DNA from 4 places in the Streptomyces chlorus genome. Region 3 is predicted to be linked to each of the others. Evidence: riboswitches for the same ligand, from Rfam matches in the RefSeq annotation. Region 3 holds a riboswitch; each other region holds the start of a gene.
What was found. Region 3 has a riboswitch for cobalamin ahead of ACFPZI_RS23945 (ribonucleoside-diphosphate reductase subunit alpha). Riboswitches for the same ligand answer to the same signal wherever they lie in the genome.

Region 1: linked by a shared signal. The riboswitch ahead of ACFPZI_RS19420 (energy-coupling factor ABC transporter permease) and the one ahead of ACFPZI_RS23945 (ribonucleoside-diphosphate reductase subunit alpha) in region 3 are both predicted to bind cobalamin.
Region 2: linked by a shared signal. The riboswitch ahead of ACFPZI_RS13625 (cobalamin biosynthesis protein) and the one ahead of ACFPZI_RS23945 (ribonucleoside-diphosphate reductase subunit alpha) in region 3 are both predicted to bind cobalamin.
Region 4: linked by a shared signal. The riboswitch ahead of ACFPZI_RS03705 (prenyltransferase/squalene oxidase repeat-containing protein) and the one ahead of ACFPZI_RS23945 (ribonucleoside-diphosphate reductase subunit alpha) in region 3 are both predicted to bind cobalamin.

What each region holds. Positions count from the first base shown of each region.
Region 1 is NZ_JBHSOA010000042.1:46,630-50,802, reverse strand. It holds gene ACFPZI_RS19435 (energy-coupling factor ABC transporter ATP-binding protein) at 1-369, opposite strand, end outside; gene cbiQ (cobalt ECF transporter T component CbiQ) at 366-1,115, opposite strand; gene ACFPZI_RS19425 (energy-coupling factor ABC transporter substrate-binding protein) at 1,122-1,532, opposite strand; gene ACFPZI_RS19420 (energy-coupling factor ABC transporter permease) at 1,529-2,281, opposite strand; cobalamin riboswitch at 2,312-2,542, opposite strand; gene ACFPZI_RS19415 (ABC transporter substrate-binding protein) at 2,770-4,173, shown strand, end outside.
Region 2 is NZ_JBHSOA010000025.1:449,234-453,406, forward strand. It holds gene ACFPZI_RS13620 (cobyric acid synthase) at 1-447, opposite strand, end outside; gene ACFPZI_RS13625 (cobalamin biosynthesis protein) at 468-1,469, opposite strand; cobalamin riboswitch at 1,595-1,733, opposite strand; gene ACFPZI_RS13630 (hypothetical protein) at 1,977-2,198, opposite strand; gene ACFPZI_RS13635 (inorganic phosphate transporter) at 2,231-3,499, opposite strand; gene ACFPZI_RS13640 (class II aldolase/adducin family protein) at 3,727-4,173, shown strand, end outside.
Region 3 is NZ_JBHSOA010000053.1:24,887-29,059, forward strand. It holds gene mctP (monocarboxylate uptake permease MctP) at 1-568, shown strand, start outside; partial or broken gene ACFPZI_RS23940 (GNAT family N-acetyltransferase) at 646-1,198, shown strand; cobalamin riboswitch at 1,276-1,414, shown strand; gene ACFPZI_RS23945 (ribonucleoside-diphosphate reductase subunit alpha) at 1,540-3,972, shown strand; gene ACFPZI_RS23950 (ribonucleotide-diphosphate reductase subunit beta) at 3,972-4,173, shown strand, end outside.
Region 4 is NZ_JBHSOA010000006.1:115,014-119,186, forward strand. It holds gene ACFPZI_RS03700 (glycoside hydrolase family 10 protein) at 1-1,028, shown strand, start outside; adenosylcobalamin-variant (AdoCbl-variant) riboswitch at 1,224-1,322, shown strand; gene ACFPZI_RS03705 (prenyltransferase/squalene oxidase repeat-containing protein) at 1,445-2,692, shown strand; gene ACFPZI_RS03710 (SCO2322 family protein) at 2,689-3,414, shown strand; gene ACFPZI_RS03715 (energy-coupling factor transporter transmembrane component T) at 3,485-4,173, shown strand, end outside.

The DNA of each region.
Region 1 (4,173 bases), on a different contig from region 3:
TACCTGCGTGTCGGACAGGCCGAGGTTCAGCGGTCCGAACGACACGTCCTGGCCCACGGACGCCGCGAACAACTGGTCGTCGGGGTCCTGCACCACCAGCTGCACCGTCGTCCGCAACCGGGTCAGCCCCTTGCGGTCGTACCGGACCGGCCGGCCGGCCACGGCCAACTCGCCCCCGCTCGGCCGTAGTCCACCGCTCAGCAGCCGCATCAGCGTGGTCTTGCCGCTGCCGTTGCGGCCCAGCAGGGCGAGCGCGCGCCCCTCCCGCACCTCGAAGTCGAGGCCGGTGAGCACGGCCGGGCCGTCCTCGTAGGCGAAGGACGCGTCCCGCAGGGCGACCAGGGCGGGGACCAGGGCGGGATCGCTCATGGCATCCGGCTTTCCAGGAGAAGGGCGACGGCGGCCAGCGCCGCGAGAAGTAACAGGCTCACGGCCGTGAACCGTACGGAGACCCGCGCCTCGGGCACCAGCACGCGCAGCGTGCCGTCGTAGCCGCGTCCGGCGAGCCCCGTCTGCAGCCGCGCCGCCCGGTCGAAGGACCGGACGAACGCCGTCGCGCCGAGCCCGCCCAGCGAACGCCAGGCCGCCGCCCGGGTGGTGTGCCCGAGCCGGGCCGCCTGCGCCTCCCTGATCCGGCGCACCGAGTCGAGCAGCAGGAAGCTCATGCGGTACGTCACCAGAGCCACGTCGACGAGGGGAGCGGGCACCCCGGCCCGTACCAGGCGCGGCAGCAGGTCGGACATCGGCGTGGTGAAGGCGAACAGCAGCACACCGAGGGAGGCCGCCGAGGTGCGCAGCAGCAACTCGCCCGCGCGCAGCGGCCCTTCGGGGGCCGGAGACACGAACCCGTCCGGCCCGCCCACCTGCACCAGCAGCGGGAGCGCCCCGGTGACGCAGAAGCCCAGCGGCACCCGGTAGGCGCGCCACAGCCGCCGCCCCGGCACCCCCGCCGGGCCCAGCAGCACCGCGAGCGCGGTCAGCAGCACCAGGGCCGCGCCCGGCCAGGGCGGCAGGGAGATCGCGAGCACGGTGAGCCCCAGTCCGAGCACGGCCTTGTCCACGGGATGACGGCGGCGCCAGCGACTGCTGTGCGCCGCCGCGTCGATCGGCAGCACGGCCGGTCAGGACCGGGATCCGGGGGAGACCGCCTCGTCGGGGCCCGCGCCGATGCCCACGCCGGTGCCGGTGCCGGTACTCAAGTCCGCTCCGGTCTCCCGCAGTTGCCGCCGCACCCCTTCCGTACCCTGCCGACGCCCGCGCCGCACCCCGAAGTAGTACGCCAGGACGCCCGCGCCGACGGCGGCCTGGAGGGCGAAGAGCCCCGACTCGATCTCACCGGAAGGGGGTTCGTACAGCGGCGAGAACCACGGCTCGTAGTCCGGTTCGATCTCGGTGATCGCGGTCTCCGCCTCGCCGTCCGCGCCCGCGAACGGCTCCTCCTTGTGATCGCCGAGCCCGAGCACCAGCGGCAGCACCGCGAGCGCGGCCACGGCGAGCAGCAGCAGCGTGTTGATCTTCGCGTTCCTGGTCATCGCGCCACCGCCCCGGTCGTCCCCGACTCTGTTGTCGTCCCCGACTCTGTTTCCGTTCCGGCCTCCGCCGCCGTCGCGGCCCGCTTTCCGGCCACCAGCACGCCGAGCCGGGTCAGTTCGCCCTTGCTGGACTGCACCAGCAGGCGCATCACCAGCACCGTCAGCAGCCCCTCGCTCACCGCGAGCGGGATCTGCGTCAGGGCGAAGATGGAGCCGAACTTCCCGAGCGCGCCCAGGAATCCACTCCCCGGGTCGGGGAACGCGAGCGCCAGCTGCACACTCGTCACGCAGTACGTGGACAGGTCGGCGACGAACGCGCCGCAGAACACCGCGGCCATCAGCGGCGCCCCGTACCGGCGCGCCAGCCGGTACACGCCGTACCCCGCCCACGGACCGACGATCGCCATCGAGAAGACGTTGGCGCCCAGCGTGGTCAGCCCGCCGTGGGCGAGCAACAGGGCCTGGAACAGCAGGGTGATGGTGCCCAGTACCGCCATGACCGGCGGCCGGAACAGGATGGCGCCCAGGCCGGTGCCGGTGGGGTGGGAGCAACTCCCCGTCACCGAGGGCAGTTTCAGCGCGGACAGGACGAAGGTGAACGCTCCCGAGGCGCCGAGCAGCAGCGTGTTCTCGGGATGTTCCTTGACTTCACGGATGAGCGACCGGGCTCCGTGGACGACGAACGGCGCCGCCGCGGCGCCCCAGGCGACCGCGTGCACCGGTGGCAGAAAACCCTCGGCAATGTGCATGGCTCAGCAGACCCTCTCCAGCACCTCGTGGATGGTTGACGCGCCTTGGCCGGTCTCCTGGCTGACGGGTACCACCGCCCGAACTCCGCCTTCCCGGGTCCCAGGTGGACCCAGTGGCTGCCCGTCGGTCCTGTCGGGGGGACAGGACCAGGGGCCGGAGCCGGACTTCCCGATCACAGTGGCGAGGGCCGCACCGGTATCGCACCGGATTTCCCGTTCACCAAGGCGTGGTGACAGTAGACCCAGGTCCAGGCACCTGACAAGCCGCCCCAGGGGGGCGCGCGCACGGCGTTCCGCGGCTCTCGCCCCGGCGCACATCCGCGGTCCTGACCACCACGGCACGCAGGTCGCACATCGGCGGGCGCGCGGGCGGCACCCTTTCGGCGCCGTTCACCCCAGCGCGGGAATGGGGGGAGGGGGTCCTGGGCAGAGCCCAGCTGCAACTAATATGCAACAACGAGTTCCGGGCAGCAGAGGTGTGAGATTCGATGACCATCCGACGAATACGGGGTACCGCCCTCGCGGCGACCATGGCCGCCGCGGTCGCCGCCTGCTCGGCGCCGACCGGCGGCTCGGACGCCGGTACGGGCGGCGGGTCCGCCGAGTCCGTGGTGATCGGAGTCCCCTCCGAGCCCGACACCCTGAGCCCCCTGCTCGGCTACGGCAAGGACGGCAACTCCAAGGTCTTCGACGGGCTGCTCGCCCGGGACGCCGACCTGAAACTGAAGCCCGCCCTGGCCAAGGCGCTCCCCGAGATCGCCGACGACGGCCGCACCTACACCTACACCCTCCGCTCCGGCGTGAAGTTCAGCGACGGCGAACCCCTCACCGCCGAGGACGTCGTCTACACGTACGAAACGGTGCTCGACGACAAGACCAACAACACCGCCAAGAGCGAACTGGACGCCGTCGAGCGGGTCCGCGCGGACGGCGACGACAAGGTCGTCTTCACCCTCAAGTACCCGTACGCGGCCTTCGCCGCCCGCACCGTCCTGCCCATCGTCCCCGAGCACATCGCCGGCGAGCAGGACCCCAACACCGGCGCCTTCAACACCGAGCCGGTCGGCACCGGACCGTACGTCCTCACCGGCTGGAGCAAGGGTGAGAAGCTCACCTTCAAGGCGAACCCGGACTACTGGGGCGGCGCCCCGAAGGTGAAGAAGCTCACCATGGCGGTCATCGCCGACGACGACGTCCGAGCCACCCGGCTGCGCTCCGGCGACCTCGACGGCGCGACCCTCCCGCCCAACCTCGCCGCCACCTTCAAGAACGACGACGGCCGCACCACGTACCAGGCCACCACCTACGACTTCCGCGCCGTCACCCTCCCCACCGCGAACGAGGTCACCGGCGACACCGCCGTCCGCCGCGCCCTCGACCTCGCCGTGGACCGTCGGGCCATGGTCGACAAGATCCTCGACGGAGCCGGCCGCCCCGCCTACGGCCCGCTGCCCCTGGACGACCCCTGGTACACCAAGGACGTCGAACGCCCCCAGGACCTCGCCGAGGCCCGGAAGATCCTCGACCGCGACGGCTGGAAGGCCGGCAAGGACGGCATCCGCGCCAAGGACGGCGTCCGGGCCGCCTTCACCCTCTTCTACCCCTCCGGCGACAAGGTCCGCCAGGACCACGCCCTCGCCTACGCCTCCGACGCCAAGAAGGCCGGCATCGACGTCAAGGTCGAGGGCGCCACCTGGGAGGTCATCGAACCCCGGATGGGCAAGGACGCCGTCCTCGCCGGCTTCGGCAGCACCGGCGACCCCGACTTCGGCCTCTACACCCTGCTGCACTCCTCCCTCGCCGGCGACGGTTTCAACAACATGCCCCACTACGACAACCCCGCCGTCGACAAGGCCCTCGACACCGGCCGCCGCAGCCAGGACCCCGACGAC
Region 2 (4,173 bases), on a different contig from region 3:
GATGTCGGTGCGCCGCAGATTGATCTCGGCCGGGCTGCCGGCCCCTTCGCAGATCACCACGTCGTACGTGGCCCGCAACTGTGCGAGCGAGTCCAACACCGTGCCCAGGAGCTGCTGTTGCCGCCCACCGTGGTAGCCGCGCGCGCTCAGCTCACCGACCGGCTCGCCCAGCAGCACGACCTGGCTGCTCCGCTCTCCGCCCGGCTTGAGCAGCACCGGGTTCATCAGCGCGGTCGGCTCGACCCGGCAGGCCTGGGCCTGCATGGCCTGCGCCCGCCCGATCTCGGCGCCCTCCCGCGTCACGAACGAGTTCAGCGACATGTTCTGCGCCTTGAACGGCGCGACCTTGACGCCCTGCCGCACCAGCCACCGGCAGATCCCGGCGGTCACCACACTCTTGCCGGCGTCCGACGTCGTACCGGCGACCAGCAGGCCGCCGCCCGTCATACCGCCCGTCATACCGCCTGTCATGCCGTACGCCCCTTTCCGCGCGCCTTCGGGACGCCTCGCACACCGGCCCGTACGCCGGCCCGCACAACGGCTCGTACGCCGATGCGCGCGGCGGCGCCGACGCCGAGTGCCAGCCAGCCGACGCGCCGCGAGAGCCGTACCGAGCGGTCGATGTCCGCCACGGTCACGGCACGGCCGCCGCTGTTGAGGACGGGGCGGTGCTCGACCCGCCCGGCGTAGGACAGCGTCCCGCCGAGCCGCACGCCGAGCGCGCCCGCGAAGGACGCCTCCACGGGCCCGGCGTTGGGACTCGGATGCTTCGCGGCATCCGCGCGCCAGGCCAGGACGGCACCCCGCGGATCCGGCCCCGCGACCGCGGCGAGTACGGCGGTCAGCCGCGCCCCGGGCCACCCGGCGACGTCGTCGAGGCGCGCGGAGGCCCAGCCGTACCGCAGATGGCGGGGGGACTTGTGGCCGACCATGGCGTCCAGGGTGTTGACGGCCCGGAACCCGAGCAGCCCCGGCACACCGGCGACGGCCCCCCACACCAGGGCGCCCACCACGGCGTCGGAGGTGTTCTCGGCGACGGACTCCACGACCGCGCGGGCGATCCCCTCGGCGTCCAGCGCCTGCGGGTCCCGCCCGCACAGGTGCGGCAGCCGCGCCCGCGCCGCCTCGACGTCCCCGGACTGCAGGGCACGCCCGATGGCGCGGGCCTCCCGGGCCAGCGACGTCCCTCCGACGACGGCCCAGGTGGCCGCGCCGGTCAGGGCGACGGAGGCGGCGGGGGAGGACCGTACGAGGCGGGCGGCCAGGCTCCCCAGAGCGACGGCCCCGCCGACGCAGACGGCGGTGTGCAGCGCGCCCCGACCCCGGTCGTCCTGCCACAGAACCCGTTCCACGGCAGCCGCGGCCCGCCCGAAAGCGGCGACCGGATGCCCTCGGCGGGGATCGCCGAGAAACAGGTCGCCGAGAAGGCCGGCGGCGGCGCCGTACGCGAACTCGCGATCGGCACCCATGGGTTCAGCCGGTGAGGGATCCGGTGGGAGTGGCCGCCCCGAGCCGGGGCGGAGCATCGCTGGTCGACCTCAACAGGCAGCCGGGCATGGCGGTATGTCCTCACTCAGGGTGTCCACGCCCTGGTTCGACGAGACCGGCGGTGGGAGTTCCTGGCTCCCGGGGTCGTTCACCCCGGTGACAGTGGCGGGACCGCGCCGGATTCACACCGGCTTCCTCTCCTGCCGCCGTAATGGCTCCGGCAGTTCACCACGGTCCGGAAGAACCGTCAACTTGCCTTTGACCTGCGAGGCTGAAGTGTGCTGAGGCCCACAGAGGGGTTCCGCGGCGTGACGGGCGGAGCGGAAACGGCCGGCAGGCGGTCCGGGTCCGGTCGACGGATGGTCCGGGAAGCGCGAAACGGGCGGTACGGAGGCAACGTGCCCCGCACCGCCCGCCGGACGGCATGAACCCGACCGGGACGCCGGCCCGGGCCCCGGCCCCGGAATCAGGCAGCCGTCAGGAAGTCATCAGGCCATGATCAGATAGATCCCGTACGTCACCGCCGCCGCGCAGGCCGCGAAGCAGGCGTAGGCGCCGGTGACCGCCAGGACCGCGGACTCGCCCTGGGCGGCGGCCCGTTCACGGCGGGACAGTCCGGTAATGCCCAGGGTGAACAGAGCCACCAGGGCCACGGTGACCACGAGGCTGACGCCGAAGACGGAACCGAGGGCCGCCCAGTCGATCTTCATGGTGCTCTTCTCCTACGTGTCTTCCTGCGGGGTCAGACCGTGGTCCTGGCCGGAGGGGCCATCGGGTCGGTGGGGGCCGGGATGGTGGCCGAGAGCTCCTCGGCCGCGGGGCTCGCCGGCGGGGGCGCCACCGCGGCCATGGCCGCGGTCACGACGCCGCTCTGCTCCTCGTCAGTGGCGTCAGTGGCGTCAGTGGCGTCAGTGACGTTGACATTGGTGTGGTCGACGACCTCGCGCCGGGAGATCTTCCAGATCGCCGCACTGGAGGCGATCAGGAAGACGGCGACGAGGGCGGTGCCCCAGCTGCCGAAGCCGCAGACCCACTCGGCGATCGCCGCGACCAGGGCCGCCGCCGGCAGCGTCAGGCCCCAGGCGACGAACATCCGGGTGGCCGTCGACCAGCGGACCACGCCGCCCTTGCGGCCCAGGCCCGCACCCATCACGGAACCGGAGACGGAGTGCGTGGTGGACAGGGAGAAACCGAGGTGGGAGGAGGCCAGGATGACCGTCGCGGCGCTGGTCTGGGCGGCGAAGCCCTGCTGCGGCTGGAGGTCGGTCAGGCCCTTGCCCATGGTGCGGATGATGCGCCAGCCGCCGAGGTAGGTGCCGAGCGCGATGGCGATGCCCGCGGAGAGGATGACCCACATCGGCGGGTCGGAGTCCGGGGCGAGGGTGCCGCCGGCGACCAGAGCCAGGGTGATGATGCCCATCGTCTTCTGGGCGTCGTTGGTGCCGTGGGCCAGGGAGACCAGACCGGCGGAGGCGATCTGTCCGGCCCGGTACCCCTTCTCGGAGGCCTTGCTGTCGGCCGACTTGCGGCCCATGCGGTAGGTCAGCCGGGTCGCGAACATCGCGGCCAGGCCGGCGACCAGCGGCGCGACGATCGCGGGGATCAGCACCTTGGTGACCAGGACGTCGCCGTGCACCGCGCCGAAGCCCGCCGAGGCGACGGTGGCGCCGATCAGGCCGCCCATCAGGGCGTGCGAGGAGCTGGACGGCAGACCGACCAGCCAGGTCAGGAGGTTCCAGAGGATCGCGCCGACCAGTGCGGCGAAGATGACCTCGGGACGGATGCCGGCCTCGTCGACGAGGCCCTTGGAGATCGTGTTGGCGACCTCCACGGAGAGGAAGGCGCCCACCAGGTTGAGCACGGCGGACATCGCCACCGCGACCTTGGGCTTGAGGGCACCGGTCGAAATGGTCGTCGCCATCGCGTTCGCGGTGTCGTGGAAACCGTTCGTGAAATCAAACGCGAGTGCGGTTACCACCACAATCGCGAGGATCAGCGAGAAGCTTTCCATTTACCCAGGCAATCGTTCGAAGTCATTGGCGCGTTGAACGTAGGTAACCTGGATGAACGGAAGATGAACTGGAATGGGCGACAGGGTGACTGTGATGAAGCCGACTGCTCCACAGTGAGCCGAGGGCGGCCGAGGGCGGCCGAGGGCGGCCGAGGGCAGTCGAGGGCAGTCGAGGGAGCCGACGAGACGCCGTTGAAGAGATCTCGGTCACCCGGCAGGATCGCGGCATGACTGAGCGACAGGGGGACCGGCGGGGCGCGGAGGGCGCAGCACGCGCCGAGGACCGCCCGCAGCGCGTGAGGGAGCGGCAGGACAGAGCCGTGAGCGGCGAGGAGGCGCGTGCCTGGACCACCCTCGTCGGGGCGGCCCGCCGGACCGTCTCGGACGGGCTCGTCGTCGGGACCTCCGGCAACGTCTCGGTGCGGGTCGGGGAGACCGTGCTGGTCACACCGTCGGGAGTGCCCTACGACCGGCTGACGCCGGACGACGTCACCGGCGTCGACCTCACCGGCCGGCAGGTCCTCGGCACCCTGGTCCCGACCAGCGAACTGCCCCTGCATCTCGCGGTGTACCGCACGACCGGCGCCCGCGCGGTGGTGCACACGCACGCCGTGCACGCGACGGCCGTCTCCACGCTCGTCGACGAACTCCCGCTGATCCACTACATGGCCGCC
Region 3 (4,173 bases):
CGCGAACCTGTTCACCCGCAACATCTACAAGGACTTCATCAAGCCGGACGCGACACCCGCGCAGGAGACCAAGGTCTCCAAGGTGGTCTCGCTGCTCGTGAAGGTGGGTGCGCTGGCCTTCGTCCTCACCATGGACAAGACGGTCGCCATCAACTTCCAGCTCCTTGGCGGCATCTGGATCCTGCAGACCTTCCCCGCCCTGGTGGGCGGCCTGTTCACCCGCTGGTTCCACCGCTGGGCGCTGCTCGCGGGCTGGGCGGTCGGCATGGTCTACGGCACGGTCGCGGCGTACGGGGTGGCCTCGCCGACGCAGAAGCACTTCGGCGGCTCGTCAAAGGAGATCCCGGGTATCGGCGAGATCGGCTACATCGGCCTCACCGCCTTCGTGACCAATGCCCTGGTCACGATCGCCCTGACCTTCGTCCTGAGGGCCGTCAAGGCGCCCGAGGGCATCGACGAGACCCGGCCGCAGGACTACACGGTGGACGCGGGCGATCCGGGCGTCAGCACCGAGCTGCCCCTGGACACGGCCGACACAGCCGACACAGCCGCCGACGGCAAGCACTGACGCGGTACGCGGGTACGACAACGGGCCGCGGATGTCTCCGGCGGCCCGTTGTCGTACCCGCGGGGCACACTCGCCCCATGGACATCGTCACCCGGCCGGTGGAACCGTACGAGTTCGAGGAGCTCGGTGAGCTCACCGCGCAGGCCTGTCCGCGCGACGGGCTGCTCGGCTTCGGGAGAGCGACGCGTACCTCGGTGAGCTCAGGGACGTCGCCGGGCGGGCCACGACCGCCGAGGTACTGGTCGCCGTGGAGAGGACCGGAGCGCGTCCCGGGGCGGCGGAGGCGGGCGGCGCGGGAAGGGTGCTGGGCGGGGTGACGTTCGTACCGCGCGGCGGGCCGATGGCCGATACGGCCGGGCCCGGCGAGGCGGAGATCCGGATGCTCGCGGTCGCCCGCGCCGCCCGGCGCCGGGGTGTCGGGGAAGGCCCTCGTCCGCGCCTGTGCCGACCGGGCACGGGCCACGGGCCACGGAGGGGTGCGTACGGATCGTGCTGTCGACCCGGCGGACGATGCGTGCGGCCCACCGCATCCACGAGCGTCTCGGTTTCGTCCGCTCCCCCGGGCGGGACTGGAACCCTGTTCCGCACCTGGACGACATCACGCTGCTCACCTATGAGCTGACGCTCTGACACCACCGCGGCCCTGCGCCGCAGCACCCACCGGGACACAAGATATGGGCCCGCCGACAGAACCCGACACAAGATGTATGCTCGTGCTCGCTGTCGCCGCAGGGGAATCCGGTGCGAATCCGGAACTGTCCCGCAACGGTGTACTTGTGCGTGTTCGCGTTTCCCGCGTACCCGCACGGGCTTAGTCCGAGGACCTGCCGACAGTGCGCCCGGCCGTCCGGTCCGGGTGCCTGACGTCCGGGCCTCGCGGAATGGGCCGGTGGACGCGAGGCACGTTCGCGTGCTCGTGTGCTGCCCCCTGCCCTCGCCGAGGCCCCGTGCCGAGCGAGGGAGAGCCCCACGTGACCATCGCGCCAGCCGATCCTGCTTCAGCGGTCGACGTGAGCGACGGCCCCGGTGCCGCGCTGCTGCGGACCCTGACCGAGCTGACCGCCGATCTCCCCGACGCCGACCCCGGCCGGGTCGCCGCCGCCGCGCTGCGCGGCCGGTCCGCCCATGCGGACGAGGCCGAGCTGCGCGAGCTGGCCACCGAGGCGGCGGCCGGGCTCATCTCCGAGGATCCCGTCCACTCCCGGCTCGCCGCCCGCCTGCTGACCCTCGGCATCCGCGCCGAGGCCGCCTCGCAGGGTGTCACGTCGTTCACCTCGTCGATCGCTGCCGGGCACCGCGAGGGCCTCATCGCGGACCGGACCGCCGAGTTCGTCCTGCTGCACTCGGACCGTCTTGACGCGCTGATCGACCCCCGCGCGGACGACCGCTTCGGCTACTTCGGGCTGCGCACCCTGTACAGCCGCTATCTGCTGCGGCATCCGGTCACCCGCAAGGTCGTCGAGGCACCGCAGCACTTCCTGCTGCGGGTCGCCGCCGGTCTCGCCGAGAACGGCACCCCCCGTGCGGTGGACGAAGTCGCCGAGCTGTACGGCCTGATGAGCCGCCTGGAGTACCTTCCCTCCTCCCCCACCCTGTTCAACTCCGGTACCCGACACCCCCAGATGTCCTCCTGCTACCTCCTCGACTCCCCCAAGGACGAGCTGGACTCCCTCTACGACCGCTACCACCAGGTGGCCCGCCTCTCCAAGCACGCCGGCGGCATCGGCCTGGCCTACTCCCGCATCCGCTCCCGGGGTTCGCTGATCCGCGGCACCAACGGGCACTCAGGCGGCATCGTCCCGTTCCTGAAGACCCTGGACGCCTCCGTCGCCGCCGTGAACCAGGGCGGCCGGCGCAAGGGCGCGGCGGCGGTCTACCTGGAGACCTGGCACTCGGACATCGAGGAGTTCCTGGAGCTGCGCGACAACACCGGTGAGGACGCCCGCCGTACGCACAACCTGAACCTCGCGCACTGGGTGCCGGACGAGTTCATGCGCCGGGTCGACGCCGACGCCGCCTGGTCGCTGTTCTCCCCGTCCGCCGTCCCGGACCTGGTCGACCTGTGGGGCGAGGAGTTCGACGCGGCCTACCGGGCCGCCGAGGCCGCGGGCCTGGCGCGGAAGACGATCCCCGCCCGGGAGCTGTACGGGCGCATGATGCGGACCCTCGCCCAGACCGGCAACGGCTGGATGGCGTTCAAGGACGCCGCCAACCGCACCGCCAACCAGACCGCCGAGCCCGGCCACGTCGTCCACTCGTCCAACCTGTGCACGGAGATCCTCGAGGTCACCAGCGACGGGGAGACAGCGGTCTGCAACCTGGGCTCGGTCAACCTCGGCGCGCTCGTCGACCCGGCGGCCGGTGACCTGGACTGGGAGCGGCTGGACGAGACCGTGCGCACAGCCGTCACCTTCCTCGACCGGGTCGTGGACATCAACTTCTACCCGACCGAGCAGGCGGGCCGTTCCAACGCGCGCTGGCGCCCGGTGGGGCTGGGAGTGATGGGCCTCCAGGACGTCTTCTTCGCCCTGCGCCTGCCCTTCGACTCCCCGAAGGCCCGGCGGCTCTCCACCCGGATCGCCGAGCGCATCATGCTCGCCGCGTACGAGACCTCCGCCGACCTCGCCGCGCGCCCCCGGACGCCCGCGACGGGCTCCGGGACAGCGGGGAACCCCGTCGGCCCCCTGCCGGCCTGGGAGCACACGCGTACCGCCCGGGGCGTGCTGCACCCCGACCACTACGACACCGAACTCACCTGGCCCGAGCGCTGGTCGGCGCTGCGCGAACGTATCGCCTCCGTCGGCATGCGCAACTCGCTGCTGCTGGCGATCGCGCCGACCGCCACCATCGCGTCCATCGCGGGCGTGTACGAGTGCATCGAGCCGCAGGTGTCCAACCTGTTCAAGCGCGAGACGCTGTCCGGTGAGTTCCTCCAGGTCAACTCGTATCTGGTGAACGACCTGAAGCGGCTGGGCGTGTGGGACGCGCGGACCCGCGAGGCGCTGCGCGAGGCCGGCGGCTCGGTGCGGGACTTCACCTGGATCCCCGAGGAGGTGCGCGGGCTGTACCGCACCGCGTGGGAGATCCCGCAGCGCGCCCTGATCGACATGGCCGCCGACCGCACCCCGTTCCTGGACCAGTCGCAGTCGCTGAACCTGTTCATGGAGACGCCGACCATCGGAAAGCTCTCCTCGATGTACGCCTACGCCTGGAAGCGGGGCCTGAAGACCACGTACTACCTGCGCTCCCGACCGGCGACCCGCATCGCCCGCGCGGCCCAGGCACAGACCACTGCCGCCGCCGGCCCCGTCCCCACCCCTGTCCCCGCCCGGCAGCCGGCCGCCGACCCCGAAGCCGTCGCCTGCTCCCTTGAGAACCCCGAGTCCTGCGAGGCCTGCCAGTAATGACCACCGCCCCCCGAACCCGGAACCTGCTCGAGCCGGGCTTCGAACTCACCCTGCGCCCCATGCGTTACCCCGACTTCTACGAGCGCTACCGGGACGCGATCAAGAACACCTGGACCGTGGAGGAGGTCGACCTCCACTCGGACGTCGCCGACCTCGCGAAACTGAGCCCCGCCGAACAGCATCTGATCGGCCGTCTGG
Region 4 (4,173 bases), on a different contig from region 3:
TCCGCGGGCACACCCTGGTGTGGCACTCCCAGCTGCCCGGCTGGGTCTCCGGCCTCGGCGCCACCGACCTGCGGTCGGCGATGAACAACCACATCACCCAGGTCATGACGCACTACCGGGGCGCGATCCACTCCTGGGACGTGGTCAACGAGGCGTTCCAGGACGGAAGCAGCGGCGCCCGGCGCAGCTCGCCCTTCCAGGACAGGCTCGGCAACGGCTTCATCGAGGAGGCCTTCCGTACGGCCCGCGCGGCCGACCCGAACGCCAAACTCTGCTACAACGACTACAACACCGACGGCGTCAACGCGAAGAGCAACGCCGTCTACGCCATGGTCCGGGACTTCAAGTCCCGTGGCGTGCCCATCGACTGCGTGGGTTTCCAGTCCCACTTCAACAGCGCCTCCCCGGTGCCCTCCGACTACCGGGCCAACCTCCAGCGCTTCGCCGACCTCGGTGTGGACGTACAGATCACCGAGTTGGACATCGAGGGCTCGGGCACGACCCAGGCCACCCACTACGGCAATGTCGTCACCACCTGCCTCGCGGTGTCCCGGTGCACCGGCATCACGGTATGGGGCATCCCGGACAAGTACTCGTGGCGGTCGAGCGGAACGCCCCTGCTGTTCGACGACAACTACACCAAGAAACCCGCCTACCACGCCGTCCTGAGCGCGCTCGGCGGCGCCCCCGGCGGTGGCGGCGGCCCCGGCACCCCCGGCGCGGCCTGCACCGCCGCCTACACCACGACGGAGGACTGGGGCGGCGCCTACAACGGCAAGGTGACCATCACGGCGGGCAGTTCGCCGATCAGCGCGTGGAGCGTGAACGTCACCATGACGCCCCCGCAGAAGGTCTCCACGGTCTGGAACGGCTCACCCACCTGGGACACCAGCGGCAACGTCATGACGGTGCGCTCCAGTTGGAACGGCACGCTCGCGGCCGGAGCCTCGACGACCTTCGGCTTCACGGTGACGAGGAACGGCGGCTCGACGACGCCACCCCAGCTCGGCCCCTGCACAGCCTCCTGACCGAAGCCCCGGTTCCAGCGGCTCAGGTGCCGGCCCGCACCCGTCGACGGGTGCGGGCCGGTGACGTACACGGCCGTGCGGGCCGGTGACGTAAGCGGTGGTGTGAGCGGGTGACCTACGCGGTCACGTGACCTCGGCCACCCGTTTCAAGCCACTCCTGACCGCTTTCTTACGGGCGGGTAGAGTGGCGACGTCGTCATCACACCCGTACGGGGGAAAGCCGGTGCAATTCCGGCGCTGACCCGCAACCGTGAGCCGTCCACCGTGACGGTGAGCCGGAATGCCCCGGACGGATCGTGACCGGCTCACGCGTCCGGCGGTCCGCCGGTGCGCGGCACCGCCGAGGTATGCGGAGCCGAGCCGCCGGGGTGTCCCGTGCTGCCCGGCTCCCTCACAGGGAGAGGCCCCCGCCGATCATGAACGTCCGCAGCAGCGCAGCGGTCCTGGCCGCCATAGCCGTGCTCGGCGCCGCCGCACCGGCCACCGCCGACTCGTCGCCGTCCCCCTCGCCGTCCCAGCAGGCCCTGCCCTCCGCCCTGTACGGCGAGAGCGACCCGCAGTACGACGGTGTGTGGCGCCAGTCGCTGGCCCTGCTCGCCCAGCACACGGTGGGTGCCGAGCCGCCGAAGGCGGCCGTCGACTGGCTGGCCGGCCAGCAGTGCGCCGACGGCTCCTTCGCCCCGTTCCGCGCCGACACCGGCACCGCGTGCGACGCCAAGACCATGGTCGACACCAACCAGACCGCCGCCGCCGTGCAGGCCCTCGCCGCGCTCGGCGGGCACGACGCCGTCACCGGCAAGGCCCTCAACTGGCTGAAGTCCGTCCAGAACAAGGACGGCGGCTGGGGCTACATGGCGGGCGGGGACAGCGACGCCAACTCCACGTCCGTCGTCGTCGGCGCGCTCGCCGCCGCAGGCGAGAAGCCGGCCGCGGTCGTCAAGGACGGCAAGTCCCCCTACGACGCCCTGCTGAAGCTGGCCCTGCCGTGCGACACCAAGGGCGACGGGGCGGGCGCCTTCGCCTTCCAGCCGGACAAGAAGGGCGAACTGGTCGCCAACGCCGACGCCACCGCGGCCGGTGTGGCCGGCTCCCTCGGTGTGGGCCTGGTGGTCGAGCCGGGCAAGGGCAAGGCGGCGGACGCCGCGTGCGAGAAGGCCGGGACGCCCGAGCAGGCCGCCGCCAACGGTGCCGCCCACCTCACGGACGCGCTCGCCGCGGACGGTCACCTCGTCTCCGCGCTCCCCGGCGCCGAGGACCAGCCCGACTACGGCAACACCGCCGACGCGGTGGTCGCGCTCGCGGCGCAGGGCGCCACCGGGCCGGCTGCGAAGTCCGTGGCCTGGCTGGAGAAGAACGCCGCCGACTGGGCCGCCCAGAGCGGTCCCGCCGCCTACGCCCAGCTGATCTTCGCCGCCCACGCCACGGGCACCGACCCGCGCGCCTTCGGCGGCACCGACCTGGTGAAGCAGCTGACCGCCACCGGGCCCGCCGCACAGGCGGCCGACACCTCCGGCGAGAAGAACGGGCAGGAACGGAAGGACGAGAAGGAGAAGGACGACTCGGGCTCCGGTTCGGGCGTCTGGTGGGCCCTCGGGGTCTGCCTGGTGGCCGGTGCCGGCGTCGGCATCCTGGTGAGCAGCCGGAAGAAGAGGCAGCAGCCGTGATCCGCCGGCCCCACCGGGCCGGCCGGGCCGTCGTACTGTTCCTGGCCGCGCTCCTGCCCCTTCTGGCGGGCGCGGGCCAGGCGCAGGCCGCCGGCTACCGGTACTGGTCCTTCTGGGACCTCGACGGCGACACCTGGACGTACGCCACCCAGGGCCCGTCCATCGCCCGCCCCGCCGACGGCGACGTCCAGGGCTTCCGCTTCGCCGTCAGCGAGGAGTCCGACGACTCGGCGCAGCCCCGGGGCGCCACCGACTTCGCCGCCATCTGCGGGCAGACCCCGGCGAAGGACGGCAGCAAGCGGGTCGCCCTCGTCATCGACTTCGGTACGGCCCAGGACGCCCCGTCCGGCGAGACCCCGCCGGCGAACCGCACCGCCTGCGCCCGGGTCGCCCCGGACGCCAGCAGCGCCGAGGCCCTGGCCTCCGTCGCCGAACCCCTGCGCTACGACAACAGCGCCCTGCTGTGCGCCATCGCCGGATACCCGCAGCGCGGGTGCGGGGAGCAGGTGTCGGGGACGGGCACGGAGTCCGGCACGGGCGCATCGACGCCCGGGAAGGAGACCGAGAACGGCGCCAAGGACACCGGTTCCCCCGCGTCCGATAAGGCCGGGGAGTCCGGAGAGTCCGGCGACGGTGGTCCGTCCCTCGGTCTCGTCGCCGGGATCGCCGTGGTGGCGCTGCTCGGGGCGGCGGCCTTCCGGCAGATACGCCGTCGTGGCTGAGCCCGACGGCAGCCGGCCACGGGAACGCACAGCGACCGCCCCCGCCCTCCGTCGCCGGCAGGGCACCCCCCTGCACCCCGGCGCCTGGTGGCTGTGGGCGCTGGCTCTCGGTGTCGCCGCCACCCGCACCACCAACCCCCTGCTGCTCGCCCTCCTGGTCATGGTCTCCACGTACGTCGTGGCCACCCGCCGGCCGAACGCCCCCTGGGCCCGCTCGTACGGCGCGTTCGTCAAGCTGGCGCTGGCCGTGATCGTCATCCGGCTGCTCTTCGCGATCGTCCTCGGCTCCCCCGTCCCCGGTACGCACATCCTCCTCGACCTGCCCGAAGTCCCGCTCCCCGACTGGGCGCAGGGCATCCGTCTGGGCGGCCGGGTCACGGCCGAGGCGCTCACGTTCGCCCTGTACGACGGCATGAAGCTGGCCACGCTGCTCATCTGCGTCGGCGCGGCGAACGCCCTCGCCAACCCGTCCCGCCTGCTGAAGTCCCTGCCCGGCGCGCTGTACGAGATGGGTGTGGCCGTGGTCGTGGCGCTGACCTTCGCGCCGAGTCTGATCACGGACGTCCAGCGGCTGCGCGCCGCCCGTCGGCTGCGGGGCCGTCCCGACCGCGGGGTCCGGGGTCTGCTCCAGGTCGGACTCCCTGTACTGGAGGGCGCGTTGGAGCGTTCGGTCGCGCTCGCCGCCGCGATGGACGCCCGCGGGTACGGCCGTACGGCGCAGGTCCCGGCCGGGGTCCGGCGTACCACCGCCGTCCTCAC